DNA from 3 places in the Oceanobacillus sp. FSL K6-3682 genome. Region 3 is predicted to be linked to each of the others. Evidence: a T-box and tRNA genes for the amino acid it is inferred to sense, from the RefSeq annotation. Region 3 holds a T-box; the other regions hold tRNA genes.
What was found. The T-box of region 3 lies ahead of leuS (leucine--tRNA ligase). A T-box ahead of a tRNA ligase gene usually reads a tRNA of that ligase, here a tRNA-Leu.

Region 1: it has a tRNA-Leu gene. The T-box ahead of leuS (leucine--tRNA ligase) is inferred to sense a tRNA for this amino acid. The anticodon was not compared.
Region 2: it has a tRNA-Leu gene. The T-box ahead of leuS (leucine--tRNA ligase) is inferred to sense a tRNA for this amino acid. The anticodon was not compared.

The regions. Positions count from the first base shown of each region.
Region 1 covers NZ_CP150263.1:101,805-106,205, reverse strand. The annotation lists rRNA gene MHH51_RS00555 (23S ribosomal RNA) at 1-292, opposite strand, end outside; rRNA gene MHH51_RS00550 (16S ribosomal RNA) at 482-2,044, opposite strand; tRNA gene MHH51_RS00545 (tRNA-Ala) at 2,242-2,314, opposite strand; tRNA gene MHH51_RS00540 (tRNA-Pro) at 2,332-2,408, opposite strand; tRNA gene MHH51_RS00535 (tRNA-Arg) at 2,410-2,486, opposite strand; tRNA gene MHH51_RS00530 (tRNA-Leu) at 2,490-2,578, opposite strand; tRNA gene MHH51_RS00525 (tRNA-Gly) at 2,585-2,659, opposite strand; tRNA gene MHH51_RS00520 (tRNA-Leu) at 2,681-2,765, opposite strand; tRNA gene MHH51_RS00515 (tRNA-Lys) at 2,769-2,844, opposite strand; tRNA gene MHH51_RS00510 (tRNA-Thr) at 2,858-2,933, opposite strand; tRNA gene MHH51_RS00505 (tRNA-Val) at 2,938-3,013, opposite strand; rRNA gene rrf (5S ribosomal RNA) at 3,023-3,138, opposite strand; rRNA gene MHH51_RS00495 (23S ribosomal RNA) at 3,277-4,401, opposite strand, start outside.
Region 2 covers NZ_CP150263.1:1,065,872-1,070,272, forward strand. The annotation lists gene MHH51_RS05450 (catalase) at 1-655, opposite strand, end outside; gene MHH51_RS05455 (SprT family protein) at 1,112-1,564, shown strand; tRNA gene MHH51_RS05460 (tRNA-Asn) at 1,818-1,889, shown strand; tRNA gene MHH51_RS05465 (tRNA-Ser) at 1,898-1,988, shown strand; tRNA gene MHH51_RS05470 (tRNA-Glu) at 2,005-2,076, shown strand; tRNA gene MHH51_RS05475 (tRNA-Asp) at 2,105-2,181, shown strand; tRNA gene MHH51_RS05480 (tRNA-Gln) at 2,189-2,263, shown strand; tRNA gene MHH51_RS05485 (tRNA-Lys) at 2,499-2,574, shown strand; tRNA gene MHH51_RS05490 (tRNA-Leu) at 2,586-2,673, shown strand; tRNA gene MHH51_RS05495 (tRNA-Leu) at 2,686-2,769, shown strand; gene MHH51_RS05500 (arginine deiminase family protein) at 2,988-3,965, opposite strand; gene MHH51_RS05505 (TetR/AcrR family transcriptional regulator) at 3,990-4,401, opposite strand, start outside.
Region 3 covers NZ_CP150263.1:3,265,213-3,269,613, forward strand. The annotation lists gene leuS (leucine--tRNA ligase) at 1-2,284, opposite strand, end outside; T-box leader at 2,395-2,616, opposite strand; gene MHH51_RS16240 (class I SAM-dependent methyltransferase) at 2,979-3,545, shown strand; gene MHH51_RS16245 (hypothetical protein) at 3,567-3,956, opposite strand.

The DNA.
Region 1 (4,401 bases), 1.7 Mb from region 3:
AAGAAGCAAGCTTCTTGGTTTGGGCTCTTTCCGTTTCGCTCGCCGCTACTCAGGAAATCGATTTTTCTTTCTCTTCCTCCAGGTACTGAGATGTTTCAGTTCCCCGGGTCTGCCTCATCTACCCTATGTATTCAGATAGATGTCCTGTCCCATTACGAACAGTGGGTTCCCCCATTCGGAAATCCCCGGATCAAAGTTTACTTACAACTCCCCGAGGCATATCGGTGTTAGTCCCGTCCTTCATCGGCTCCTAGTGCCAAGGCATCCACCGTGCGCCCTTATTCACTTAACTAAAGTTTTGGAATAAGTTTGCTGATTACTTCGTAATCAGTTGTGTTGCTATATCAATAGCTTTTTTGCCTTATTTCTAAAGTTTGATGTCGTTGTTACTCTTATTTAGTTTTCAAGGTACAAAAAGAGAGATTGCTCTCTCAAAACTGAACCAAACAACCAAGTACAAAATTCCGTTATATATCCTTAGAAAGGAGGTGATCCAGCCGCACCTTCCGATACGGCTACCTTGTTACGACTTCACCCCAATCATTCGTCCCACCTTCGGCGGCTGGCTCCAAAAAGGTTACCTCACCGACTTCGGGTGTTACGAACTCTCGTGGTGTGACGGGCGGTGTGTACAAGACCCGGGAACGTATTCACCGCGGCATGCTGATCCGCGATTACTAGCGATTCCGGCTTCATGTAGGCGAGTTGCAGCCTACAATCCGAACTGAGAACGGTTTTATGGGATTTGCTTGACCTCGCGGGCTTGCTTCCCTTTGTTCCGTCCATTGTAGCACGTGTGTAGCCCAGGTCATAAGGGGCATGATGATTTGACGTCATCCCCACCTTCCTCCGGTTTGTCACCGGCAGTCACCTTAGAGTGCCCAACTAAATGCTGGCAACTAAGATCAAGGGTTGCGCTCGTTGCGGGACTTAACCCAACATCTCACGACACGAGCTGACGACAACCATGCACCACCTGTCACTTTGTCCCCGAAGGGAAAACTCTGTCTCCAGAGCGGTCAAAGGATGTCAAGACCTGGTAAGGTTCTTCGCGTTGCTTCGAATTAAACCACATGCTCCACCGCTTGTGCGGGTCCCCGTCAATTCTTTTGAGTTTCAGCCTTGCGGCCGTACTCCCCAGGCGGAGTGCTTAATGCGTTAACTTCAGCACTAAGGGGCGGAAACCCCCTAACACCTAGCACTCATCGTTTACGGCGTGGACTACCAGGGTATCTAATCCTGTTCGCTCCCCACGCTTTCGCTCCTCAGCGTCAGTTACAGACCAGAGAGTCGCCTTCGCCACTGGTGTTCCTCCACATCTCTACGCATTTCACCGCTACACGTGGAATTCCACTCTCCTCTTCTGCACTCAAGTCCTCCAGTTTCCAATGCACGTTTACGGTTGAGCCGCAAGATTTCACATCAGACTTAAAGAACCGCCTGCGAGCGCTTTACGCCCAATAATTCCGGACAACGCTTGCCACCTACGTATTACCGCGGCTGCTGGCACGTAGTTAGCCGTGGCTTTCTGGTCGGGTACCGTCAAGGTACGATCAGTTACTATCATACTTGTTCTTCCCCGACAACAGAGTTTTACGATCCGAAAACCTTCATCACTCACGCGGCGTTGCTCCGTCAGACTTTCGTCCATTGCGGAAGATTCCCTACTGCTGCCTCCCGTAGGAGTCTGGGCCGTGTCTCAGTCCCAGTGTGGCCGATCACCCTCTCAGGTCGGCTACGCATCGTCGCCTTGGTGAGCCATTACCTCACCAACTAGCTAATGCGCCGCAGGCCCATCTGTAAGTGACAGCAAAAGCCGCCTTTCAACTTACCATCAGGAGATGATAAGTATTATCCGGTATTAGCTCGCGTTTCCGCGAGTTATCCCAGTCTTACAGGCAGGTTGCCTACGTGTTACTCACCCGTCCGCCGCTCGTTCCACGAACGTCCCTCCGAAGAGTTCTGTCCGCTTCCCGCGCTCGACTTGCATGTATTAGGCACGCCGCCAGCGTTCGTCCTGAGCCAAGATCAAACTCTCCATAAAAGTGTTTGTTTCTTTAGCTTTCAGAAGTCAACTTCTGACTTAAATATTCAAGAAAAACGAGGTGTTTTTCTTCTTTCGTACTGGTTGTTTTGTTCAGTTTTCAAAGAGCAATTTCTTTGTCGCTTTTAAAAACGGCGACCAAATCAATATATCATGTTTCAAAACCATTGTCAACAACTTATTTAAAAGTTATTGAGTGGAGCCTAGCGGGATCGAACCGCTGACCTCCTGCGTGCAAGGCAGGCGCTCTCCCAGCTGAGCTAAGGCCCCATGTTATATTCATGTAATGGTCGGGAAGACAGGATTCGAACCTGCGACCCCTTGGTCCCAAACCAAGTGCTCTACCAAGCTGAGCTACTTCCCGATGGCGCGCCCGAGAGGAGTCGAACCCCTAACCTCTTGATCCGTAGTCAAACGCTCTATCCAATTGAGCTACGGGCGCTTATGGTGCCGAGGACCGGAATCGAACCGGTACGGTAATCACTTACCGCAGGATTTTAAGTCCTGTGCGTCTGCCAGTTCCGCCACCCCGGCAATATTTGGAGCGGAAGACGGGATTCGAACCCGCGACCCCCACCTTGGCAAGGTGATGTTCTACCACTGAACTACTTCCGCGTATTGCCTTTATTTAATTAATGGTGCGGGTGGAGGGACTTGAACCCCCACGCCCGAAGGCACTAGATCCTAAGTCTAGCGCGTCTGCCAATTCCGCCACACCCGCAAATGGTGAGCCATGAAGGATTCGAACCTTCGACCCTCTGATTAAAAGTCAGATGCTCTACCGACTGAGCTAATGGCTCCTTAAAAGGAAAATGGTGCCGGCCAGAGGACTTGAACCCCCAACCTACTGATTACAAGTCAGTTGCTCTACCAGTTGAGCTAGGCCGGCATAATGGTGGAGGATGCAGGGCTCGAACCTGCGACCCCCTGCTTGTAAGGCAGGTGCTCTCCCAGCTGAGCTAATCCTCCGGATTTAAAGCCTGGCAACGTCCTACTCTCGCAGGGGGAAGCCCCCAACTACCATTGGCGCTGAAGAACTTAACTTCTGTGTTCGGCATGGGAACAGGTGTGACCTCTTCGCTATCGCCACCAGACAATACAATATGTAACTTGAAGATGTTTCCTTAAAAACAAGGACAAGTTATATTATATGCACTTCAGAATAAAAATGCAACACTTTTTTTAAATTTGCACCCTGAAAACTAAATAAGAGTAACGTGACATCAAAAAACTTAGATAAGTCCTCAATCGATTAGTATCCGTCAGCTGCACGTGTCGCCACGCTTCCACCTCGGACCTATCAACCTCATCGTCTCTGAGGGATTTTACTCACTTGAAGTGATGGGAAGTTTCATCTTGAGGGGGGCTTCATGCTTAGATGCTTTCAGCACTTATCCTTTCCACACGTAGCTACCCAGCTATGCTCCTGGCGGAACAACTGGTACACCAGCGGTGTGTCCATCCCGGTCCTCTCGTACTAAGGACAGCTCCTCTCAAACTTCCAACGCCCACGACGGATAGGGACCGAACTGTCTCACGACGTTCTGAACCCAGCTCGCGTACCGCTTTAATGGGCGAACAGCCCAACCCTTGGGACCGACTACAGCCCCAGGATGCGATGAGCCGACATCGAGGTGCCAAACCTCCCCGTCGATGTGAACTCTTGGGGGAGATAAGCCTGTTATCCCCGGGGTAGCTTTTATCCGTTGAGCGATGGCCCTTCCATGCGGAACCACCGGATCACTAAGCCCGACTTTCGTCCCTGCTCGACTTGTAGGTCTCGCAGTCAAGCTCCCTTCTGCCTTTACACTCTACGAATGATTTCCAACCATTCTGAGGGAACCTTTGGGCGCCTCCGTTACCTTTTAGGAGGCGACCGCCCCAGTCAAACTGCCCGCCTGACACTGTCTCCGAACCGGATTACGGTCCTGGGTTAGAATGGTCATACAGTTAGGGTGGTATCCCACGGGTGCCTCCACGTAAGCTGGCGCTCACGCTTCAAAGGCTCCCACCTATCCTGTACAAACTGCACAAACATTCCATATCAGGCTACAGTAAAGCTCCACGGGGTCTTTCCGTCCTGTCGCGGGTAATGCGCATCTTCACGCATAGTATAATTTCACCGGGTCTCTCGTTGAGACAGTGCCCAAGTCGTTGCACCTTTCGTGCGGGTCGGAACTTACCCGACAAGGAATTTCGCTACCTTAGGACCGTTATAGTTACGGCCGCCGTTTACTGGGGCTTCGGTTCAAAGCTTCGCTCCGAAGAGCTAACTCTTCCCCTTAACCTTCCAGCACCGGGCAGGTGTCAGCCCCTATACTTCGCCTTTCGGCTTCGCAGAGACCTGTGTTTTTGCT
Region 2 (4,401 bases), 2.2 Mb from region 3:
GTGTTCTGAAGTGGAATTTCACCCATACACGCTCGTTATCTGCATTGTATAAGCTGTAAGCATGACTGCCAAATAAATGCATGTTACGATAAGATTTTGGAATACCGCGGTCAGACATAACAATTGTAACTTGGTGAAGTGCTTCTGGTTGATTTGTCCAGAAGTCCCAGTTTGCATCAGCATTTTTCATGTTTGTTTTTGGATCACGTTTTACAACATGGTTTAAGTCCGGGAAACGTTTAGGATCTCTCATAAAGAATACAGGGGTGTTGTTACCAACTAAATCCCAATTACCTTCTTCTGTATAGAATTTCATAGCTGTTCCGCGGATATCACGCTCAGCATCAGCTGCACCACGCTCACCAGCTACTGTGGAGAAACGGATGAACATATCTGTTTTCTTACCAACTTCAGAGAAGATTTTTGCTTTTGTATATTTTGTAATGTCGTTTGTAATTGTTAATGTTCCATAAGCACCAGATCCTTTTGCGTGCATACGACGTTCAGGAATTACTTCACGATCAAAGTGTGCAAGTTTTTCAAGGAACCAAAAGTCTTCCATTAATAATGGACCACGTTTACCGGCCGTTTTGGAATCATCATCATTTGGAACAGGAGCACCAAATGCAGTGGTCATTTTTCTTTTTTCACTCATAAATAGTTTCCCTCCTAAGTATATATTAAATACAATTATTATAATAACATAATAACTAGTAGATTGCTATTAATATTCTGTGTTATTTATATGAATTTTTATTAATAGTATAATTGAGTTCTGTGTTGGCAGTGAAAAACGTATCTATTAACAAACAAAAGAAAAGTTTTATATTCTTTTGTTAAGAAATAAGTTTCTAAATGAAAGATTCTATTTATTCTCAATTAGATAAACTAAATGAGAATTGAATTTTGATATAAATCATATTATAATAGAATAGATGTTCTTAAAAATATTTCTGTTTATTAATGAGTGAGCAGGCTCGCTTTTTAGGGGAGACTGCTAAAAGGGTATAATCAATGATATATAGGAAGTAAGTTTTTGAATTTGCGATAAGGCAGAGAAAAATTCTGCAGAATAAAGTGTGATTTTATTTTTCAGGAGATGAAATATATGATGAGTCCCATTTCAGATAAGGAATTGTATGAGCTGGTAAACCAGTTGTCAGAGACTTATTTTAATAAGCCGTTCATTGATAAAGTCCAGTTTAATGCCCGTTTACGGACTACTGGTGGAAGATATATTCCGAGCAGACGGATCATTGAATTAAATCCTAAATATGTCTTGGAATTTGAAAAGGAAGAACTTTACGGTATTATTAAACATGAACTTTGTCATTATCATCTGCATATTGAAGGAAAGGGCTATGGGCACCGCGATAGGGATTTCAGAGAATTGCTTGCAAAAACAGGTTCTCCCCGTCACTGTAAACAACTGCCTTCTGAACAGAAACGTTACCGCTATATATATGAGTGTCAAAAATGTAAAGCTGTTTATAAAAGAGTAAGAAAAGTGGATGTGTCCAGGTATCGATGCGGCAAATGCAGAGGAAAATTGAAGCTGGTTTAAATTTTTTTGAAATAAGTATTGACGAATAATATTTTCCATGATAAATTAATGAAGCTGATACGAAATGACAGTCTTCTTTCTTGAGAATAACCTGCCTTCAGACATTGTCGAATTGCACAGAGTTTTGGTTAACTTTCTAGGCAAAGAAAAGCTTTTAAAGTTTTTGTTGACAAAAAACAGGATATATTGTATGATATTTCTTGTTGTTGCGTAATTAAGATATTACATAGCAAGTGACTGTATACTTTTACATTCCACAGTAGCTCAGTGGTAGAGCAATCGGCTGTTAACCGATCGGTCGTAGGTTCGAATCCTACCTGTGGAGCCTTTAATGGAGAAGTACTCAAGTGGCTGAAGAGGCGCCCCTGCTAAGGGTGTAGGTCGTGTAAGCGGCGCGAGGGTTCAAATCCCTCCTTCTCCGCCATTTAAATTTTCATAATGGCCCGTTGGTCAAGCGGTTAAGACACCGCCCTTTCACGGCGGTAACACGGGTTCGAATCCCGTACGGGTCATCTTTCTAAAAAATTAAAATAAATAGTTGGTCCGGTAGTTCAGTTGGTTAGAATGCCTGCCTGTCACGCAGGAGGTCGCGGGTTCGAGTCCCGTCCGGACCGCCATTATAGTTGGGCCATAGCCAAGCGGTAAGGCATCGGGTTTTGATCCCGTGTACCCTAGGTTCGAATCCTAGTGGCCCAGCCATTTTTATTTTTAGAAGGAGTACATGCTAATACTATTCACGTTAATAGTATTTTTTTATTTCAAAAGCAGTATTTTATTTAGGAGCCATTAGCTCAGTCGGTAGAGCAACGAGCAAAGCTTCCACCGAATAAGCTTCGAGTAACCCCGAAGCATATACTTCAAAGGGAGGGCTTGCAGATGCAGGGGTCTGCCAAAATGAGAAGCACTAAATAAAGCAATACTCCATTTAACATAGGAGCCATTAGCTCAGTCGGTAGAGCATCTGACTTTTAATCAGAGGGTCGAAGGTTCGAATCCTTCATGGCTCACCATTTTATTTTTTGCGGATGTGGCGGAATTGGCAGACGCGCTGGAATCAGGCTCCAGTGTCCGTTAAGGACGTGGGGGTTCGACTCCCTTCATCCGCACCATTTATATTCTATGCGGTCATGGCGGAATGGCAGACGCGCCAGGTTGAGGGCCTGGTGGGTGAATAACCCGTGGAGGTTCAAATCCTCTTGACCGCATCATATGTATAAATCATTCATATCAAGGGTTTTAGACCTTTGATATTTTTTTATGCACTCATTTTATGGGCACTAAAATATATGTTGGGGAAGAGAAAGAATTCAAACAATAAAAAAACACTTCTCGAAAAATTAAGAAGTGTAGAATATGTTGATAAAATAATTATTTAGTTTTTTAGATAACTGTAAAACGTAAATGTTTTAGTATAAATCTAAATTTACTCATTGAACCGTAATAAAGGTTGGGTTGTACAGCGGAAAGAACCGCCGAAACTTCTGGAAATACGGTAATCAGTATACTCAACCGTTACCCCTTTTTTGGTTAATTGCTCACCAATGGATTGAAATTCCATGTCCGTTACGTATACATCTTCATTTATAGGTAAACCATTTGTTATTAATTTTTGCGCATCCTCCAAAGAAACAGATATTTTATCCCAATTTTTTAGAGTTTCCGGGATATCTTCGAGAAACGCTTCTTCGCAAACTATCATTAAACCATCTTTGACTAAGCTTAAAGCGCAGTCTAAATGCAATATCTTAGGATGAAGCGGTACTTCGGTAACCGTGTATCCGAAATTTGATAAGAAATTTCTTAACCAAACTATGCCTTCATGATTAGAGGCAAGTCCTGATGTACCAACGAAAATTTCTTTGTTTAGAACTAATACATCACCACCTTCAAGAAAAGGACCTTTCATATTAAAAAAATCACCTGATCGATCTGCTTGCGGTACTGACAGATAAAGGCACTTATTTTTTTCAGATTCTTGTTCCAGAATATGTCTTATAGGCATTACTTCTTTTTTTCTATGACCAAGTTTCATACTTCCCTCAATAATCATTTGTCCAATAACAAAGAAAGGGTCTCTTGCAAAGAAATTACTGTAGCCATCTTCCTTTCCTTCTACTTTTTCTTCTTTGGTAAGCAGTCTAGGACGTAAAATTTCAACTTTATATTTTTGAAGTATTTTCTCAAAATTTTCTTTTTCGACTTCCCACTTATTTTGTAAAGCTGGGAAAGCATCTGCAATATCTTTTCCTTCAGCACCTTCTAATGCTTTTAACGAGTCTTCAGTCAGAAATTGCTCAGTTTCTTTATTGATTCTAGCTGGTAAAGAAAATTGTGATTGTGCTAAAACTACTCTTTTTAGCGGGGCAAATTCGCTCTCAACGAAAATCTGGTTACTTTTCATCTTAGTTATATTTCCTTTCTTGAATTATTTATTTTCCTTTGCATTAGCATGAATACCGTTCCAAAAAACAGACCATATGGTGTTTAATCTATGTTCATAACCTTCATAAGGAGAACTCATCATATAGAAAAGCATACCGTCCAATAAAGTGGTAAATGAAGTCACTACTGCTTCTTCGTCTATTAAGTTATCCGTTTTATCATTTCTTAAGATAGAAAAAACAAGGTTTCGAATTGCTTGTTCTACTTCTTTGTTTTTAGCTGTTATAAGATCTTTAAAATTTTCCGGAGGGTAAATTCCATATCTTTTTAGAAAGAGACCTTTCTCATTCATATAATAGTATTTATTCAGCTCAACTAAAATATAATATAATTTTTTTTTCAATGGAAAATCCTTAATAACGTAGGATTGTTCTTTGATAAAACTTAAATAATCT
Region 3 (4,401 bases):
CAGGAACGCTTAGTTTTGCACGAACTTTACCCATTACCTGCAGAACTACCTCAACCTCATCTTCAACAAGCTTCGATTCATCATAAGCAGGCCAGCCGGCATAACTAATAGATTCTTCGTTGCCAAGCTTTTGCCAAATCTCTTCACACATATGTGGTGCAACCGGAGAAAGAAGCTTCACAAACCCTTCTGCATAATTTTTTGGAATCGAATCTGCTTTATAGCATTCATTAACAAATACCATCATTTGAGAAATTCCTGTATTAAAGTGAAGGTTCTCAAAGTCTTCTGTTACCTTCTTCACCGTTTCATGATAAACCTTATCCAGCTCTGTTGCGGCATCATCTGTAATTTTATCTGTTAACGAGTTATCGTCATTAATATACAGTCTCCAGACACGGTCCAGGAAACGGCGGGAGCCGTCTAAACCATTTGTTGACCAGGCAACAGATGCATCTAATGGTCCCATGAACATTTCATACAACCTTAATGTATCTGCACCATGAGAAGTAATTATATCATCCGGATTAACTACATTCCCCTTTGATTTACTCATCTTCTCATTACCTTCTCCAAGAATCATCCCTTGGTTAAACAATTTCTGGAAAGGTTCTTTTGTAGAGACAACGCCGATATCATAAAGGAATTTATGCCAAAAACGTGCATATAGAAGGTGAAGTACAGCATGTTCTGCACCACCGATATAAATATCAATCGGAAGCCATTCTTCCAATGCTTTGGGATCAGCAAGCTGTTCTTTATTATGCGGATCAACATAACGAAGGAAGTACCAGCAGCTGCCAGCCCATTGCGGCATTGTATTTGTTTCTCTTCTGCCCTTCATCCCCGTTTCGGAATCTACTACATTCACCCATTCTTCATTCGTAGCAAGTGGAGATTCACCAGTTCCTGATGGTTTAATCTCTGTCATTTCAGGAAGTTCCAGAGGAAGTTCCTCATCCGGCACTGCTGTCATACTGCCATCTTCCCAATGAATAATTGGAATAGGTTCACCCCAATAACGCTGTCTAGCGAAAAGCCAATCACGCAAACGATACGTAATTTTCTTTGTACCTTTTTCATTTTTCTCCAGCCAATCAATCATTTTTGAAATAGCTTCGTCTTTACCCAGACCATCCAAGAACTCTGAATTTACGTGAGAGCCATCTCCGGTATAAGCTTCTTCTTCTATATTTCCGCCAGCAACAACCTCTTTAATTGGAAGTTCAAAAACTTTGGCAAATTCATAATCACGCTCATCATGTGCAGGTACAGCCATAATTGCTCCACTGCCATAACTCATCAATACATAATCTGCTACCCATATCGGCATTTTCTCACCGTTAGCAGGATTTACAGCATAGGCACCAGTAAATACACCTGTTTTATCTTTAGCAAGGTCTGTACGCTCTAAATCAGATTTTGTTTGTACTTCATGCAAATAATTTTCCACAGCTTCTTTTTGGTCAGCCGTTGTAATCTTTTTAATAAATGGATGTTCAGGAGCCATTACTGCATATGTTGCTCCGAATAATGTATCTGGACGTGTCGTAAATACAGTAAAGGTTTCATCATGCCCTTCAATAGAAAATGTTACCTCAGCACCTTCTGAACGCCCGATCCAGTTACGTTGCATTTCTTTCAGGCTTTCCGGCCAATCCAGATCTTCCAAATCAGAAAGCAGGCGATCTGCATACGCAGTTATTTTAAGCATCCACTGTTTCATCGGTTTACGGACTACCGGATGCCCTCCTCGTTCACTTTTACCGTCAATTACTTCTTCATTTGCAAGGACGGTTCCAAGAGCCGGACACCAGTTTACAGCCACTTCATCCATATAAGCAAGATCATTTTCATAAAGCTTTTTGAAAATCCATTGTGTCCATTTGTAATAATCAGGATCTGTTGTATTAACTTCTCTATCCCAATCATAGGAAAAACCTAACTCTTTAATCTGTCTCTTAAAGGTTTGAATATTCGCTTCTGTAAACTCCTTAGGACTGTTTCCAGTATCAATTGCATATTGTTCAGCCGGAAGCCCGAATGCATCCCAGCCCATCGGGTGCATGACTTCATAACCCTGCATTCTTTTCATTCTGGCTAAAATATCTGTAGCTGTATATCCTTCCGGGTGTCCAACGTGTAACCCTTGACCGGACGGATAAGGAAACATATCAAGTGCATAAAATTTTTCTTTATTGGAAAATGTATTTGTTTTGAATGTTTTATTTTCATCCCAATATTTTTGCCATTTTTTCTCGATTTCCAAATGTTGAAAGCTCATTGTAATCCTTCCTTTCTTTCATGACTGTTGCATCGTTCAATCACACACGACACTGGTATCTATAACCTAACACCCCTAAAATTAGGTATAAAAAAAGCCACTCATCCCTATGAAGGGACGAGAAGCTGTGATTATTCCCGCGGTACCACCCAAATTAGCGCATCAGCGCTCGCTTGACATCAGTAACGTTGATGAAACGACAGTAACTACTTTATTTTCATTACTGCAAACTAAAAAGGTGAGTTCATATGTTTATCAGTAGCAGTTTTCACCACCCACTGCTTCTCTGGAACTGATACAACCTATTACTGATCCTTTTTCACTGTCTTTAATTTTATGATATTGGAATTATAATGAAATAAACATACCATGTCAAGTTGATAAAAATTTATCTTACCTTTAGTATACACAATTTTATGTATTTGGAAACAGTATATTGAAGAAATTTGGATAAACTTATTTATTTTTCCTTATATAACTAATAAGCATGAACCTGCTTTACTTTGTTATAATAAAAAGAAAACTTCATCATTTAAGACCGAACCAAGTTGGAGCGTTACTGAATGCTTGGTTTCCGCTTAAAATTTTTGCTTTCTTTCCATTTTGGGAGCAGAGGTCATATAGTCAACTACACTGTGATAAATGATGATATTTTGAACACTTGAGTCAGAAAAGTACATAAGGAGACAGCTACATGCTATTAAATATTTTAACCTACGCACATACCCTATTAAGAGAAAGTCTTAAAGAAGGAGATATAGCAATTGATGCCACTTGTGGAAACGGTCATGATACATTGTTTTTAAGTCAGACAGTTGGATCTGCAGGCAAGGTTTATGGATTCGATATTCAAGAGCAGGCTATTCAAAAAACACAAGAAAAGCTTCAAGAAAATAACTGTCATAATGTATCTTTAATTCAAGACAGCCATGAAAAGATTCCTGAATATATTAAAGAAAACATTTTCGGCGGAGCTATTTTCAACCTTGGTTATTTACCAAAAAGTGATAAATCTATTATTACAAAGCCCCATTCTACTCTTGCAGCTATAGAAGCTATATTGGAAAAGCTAAAAACAAAAGGTCTGATTATCTTAGTTATATATTACGGACACTCCGGCGGATTGGAAGAAAAAGAAGCTGTTCTTTCTTACACTTCGCAATTAAATCAAAAAGAGTATCAAGTACTCCAATACAAATTTATTAATCAACAAAATCAGGCTCCATTTTTAATCGCTATCGAAAAAAAGAAACGCTCCTGAATCAGGCGTTTCTTTTGATTATTAAGCAATCCCTAAAAATAATAATCGGAAGAATAAATTTAAGAAATGTCCGGTTGTCATGATAATAAATATAATAAGTGCAATCATGAGAACGCGGCTCCGCAGTGTTTTATATTTCTTCGGATAGGGAATCCAAATATAAGCCGATACAATCATCAGTGGAACTGAATACAAGTATCCGAATACGTAAACCCATTGTTGCAGTGCAGAAATATCGAATAGTTCAGAGTTCTGCAAACTGCTTAACTCCGTAATATACCCAATTGCAAAAATAATCGTTAACAAAATAATATAACTGTACGTTGTTACGCGCAGCCATTTTTGTTCATCACTAATCAGTATATAAACACCAATAAAAAATAAAATTCCTATGACAATTTGAATTAACATGAAAGTACAACCCCATTTTTTACCGATAAATCAGTTTTCTCTCTGACAGGCCAAAAGTTCATTTTCAAAGAAATACTTTTACTTTAAATGTTCGCCTGTTTGAATAATATTTTAATCATTGATAGATTAGACCGATTTATACAATTACTTGTCCCAGTAATAACTGAAACAACTGCCGGTTTCCCCATCTCCAAGATTACGAATGGAATAAACCAAGATAGCATTTATCTATTTATTTATCACTATCGTTATGTAACCAGCTTATTTATTCTACCATAAAAATATTCGTATCTGTAGAGGTTATACAGAAATAAATATACATTCAAACTTATTATTCATAAGAAATAAGCGGTTTAGAATATATGCCTATAACTTAAAAAATCGTTTTAAAATGGTGTAAATATAAATGATTACCCTTTCCATAAACAGCTGAAAATCATCTGTT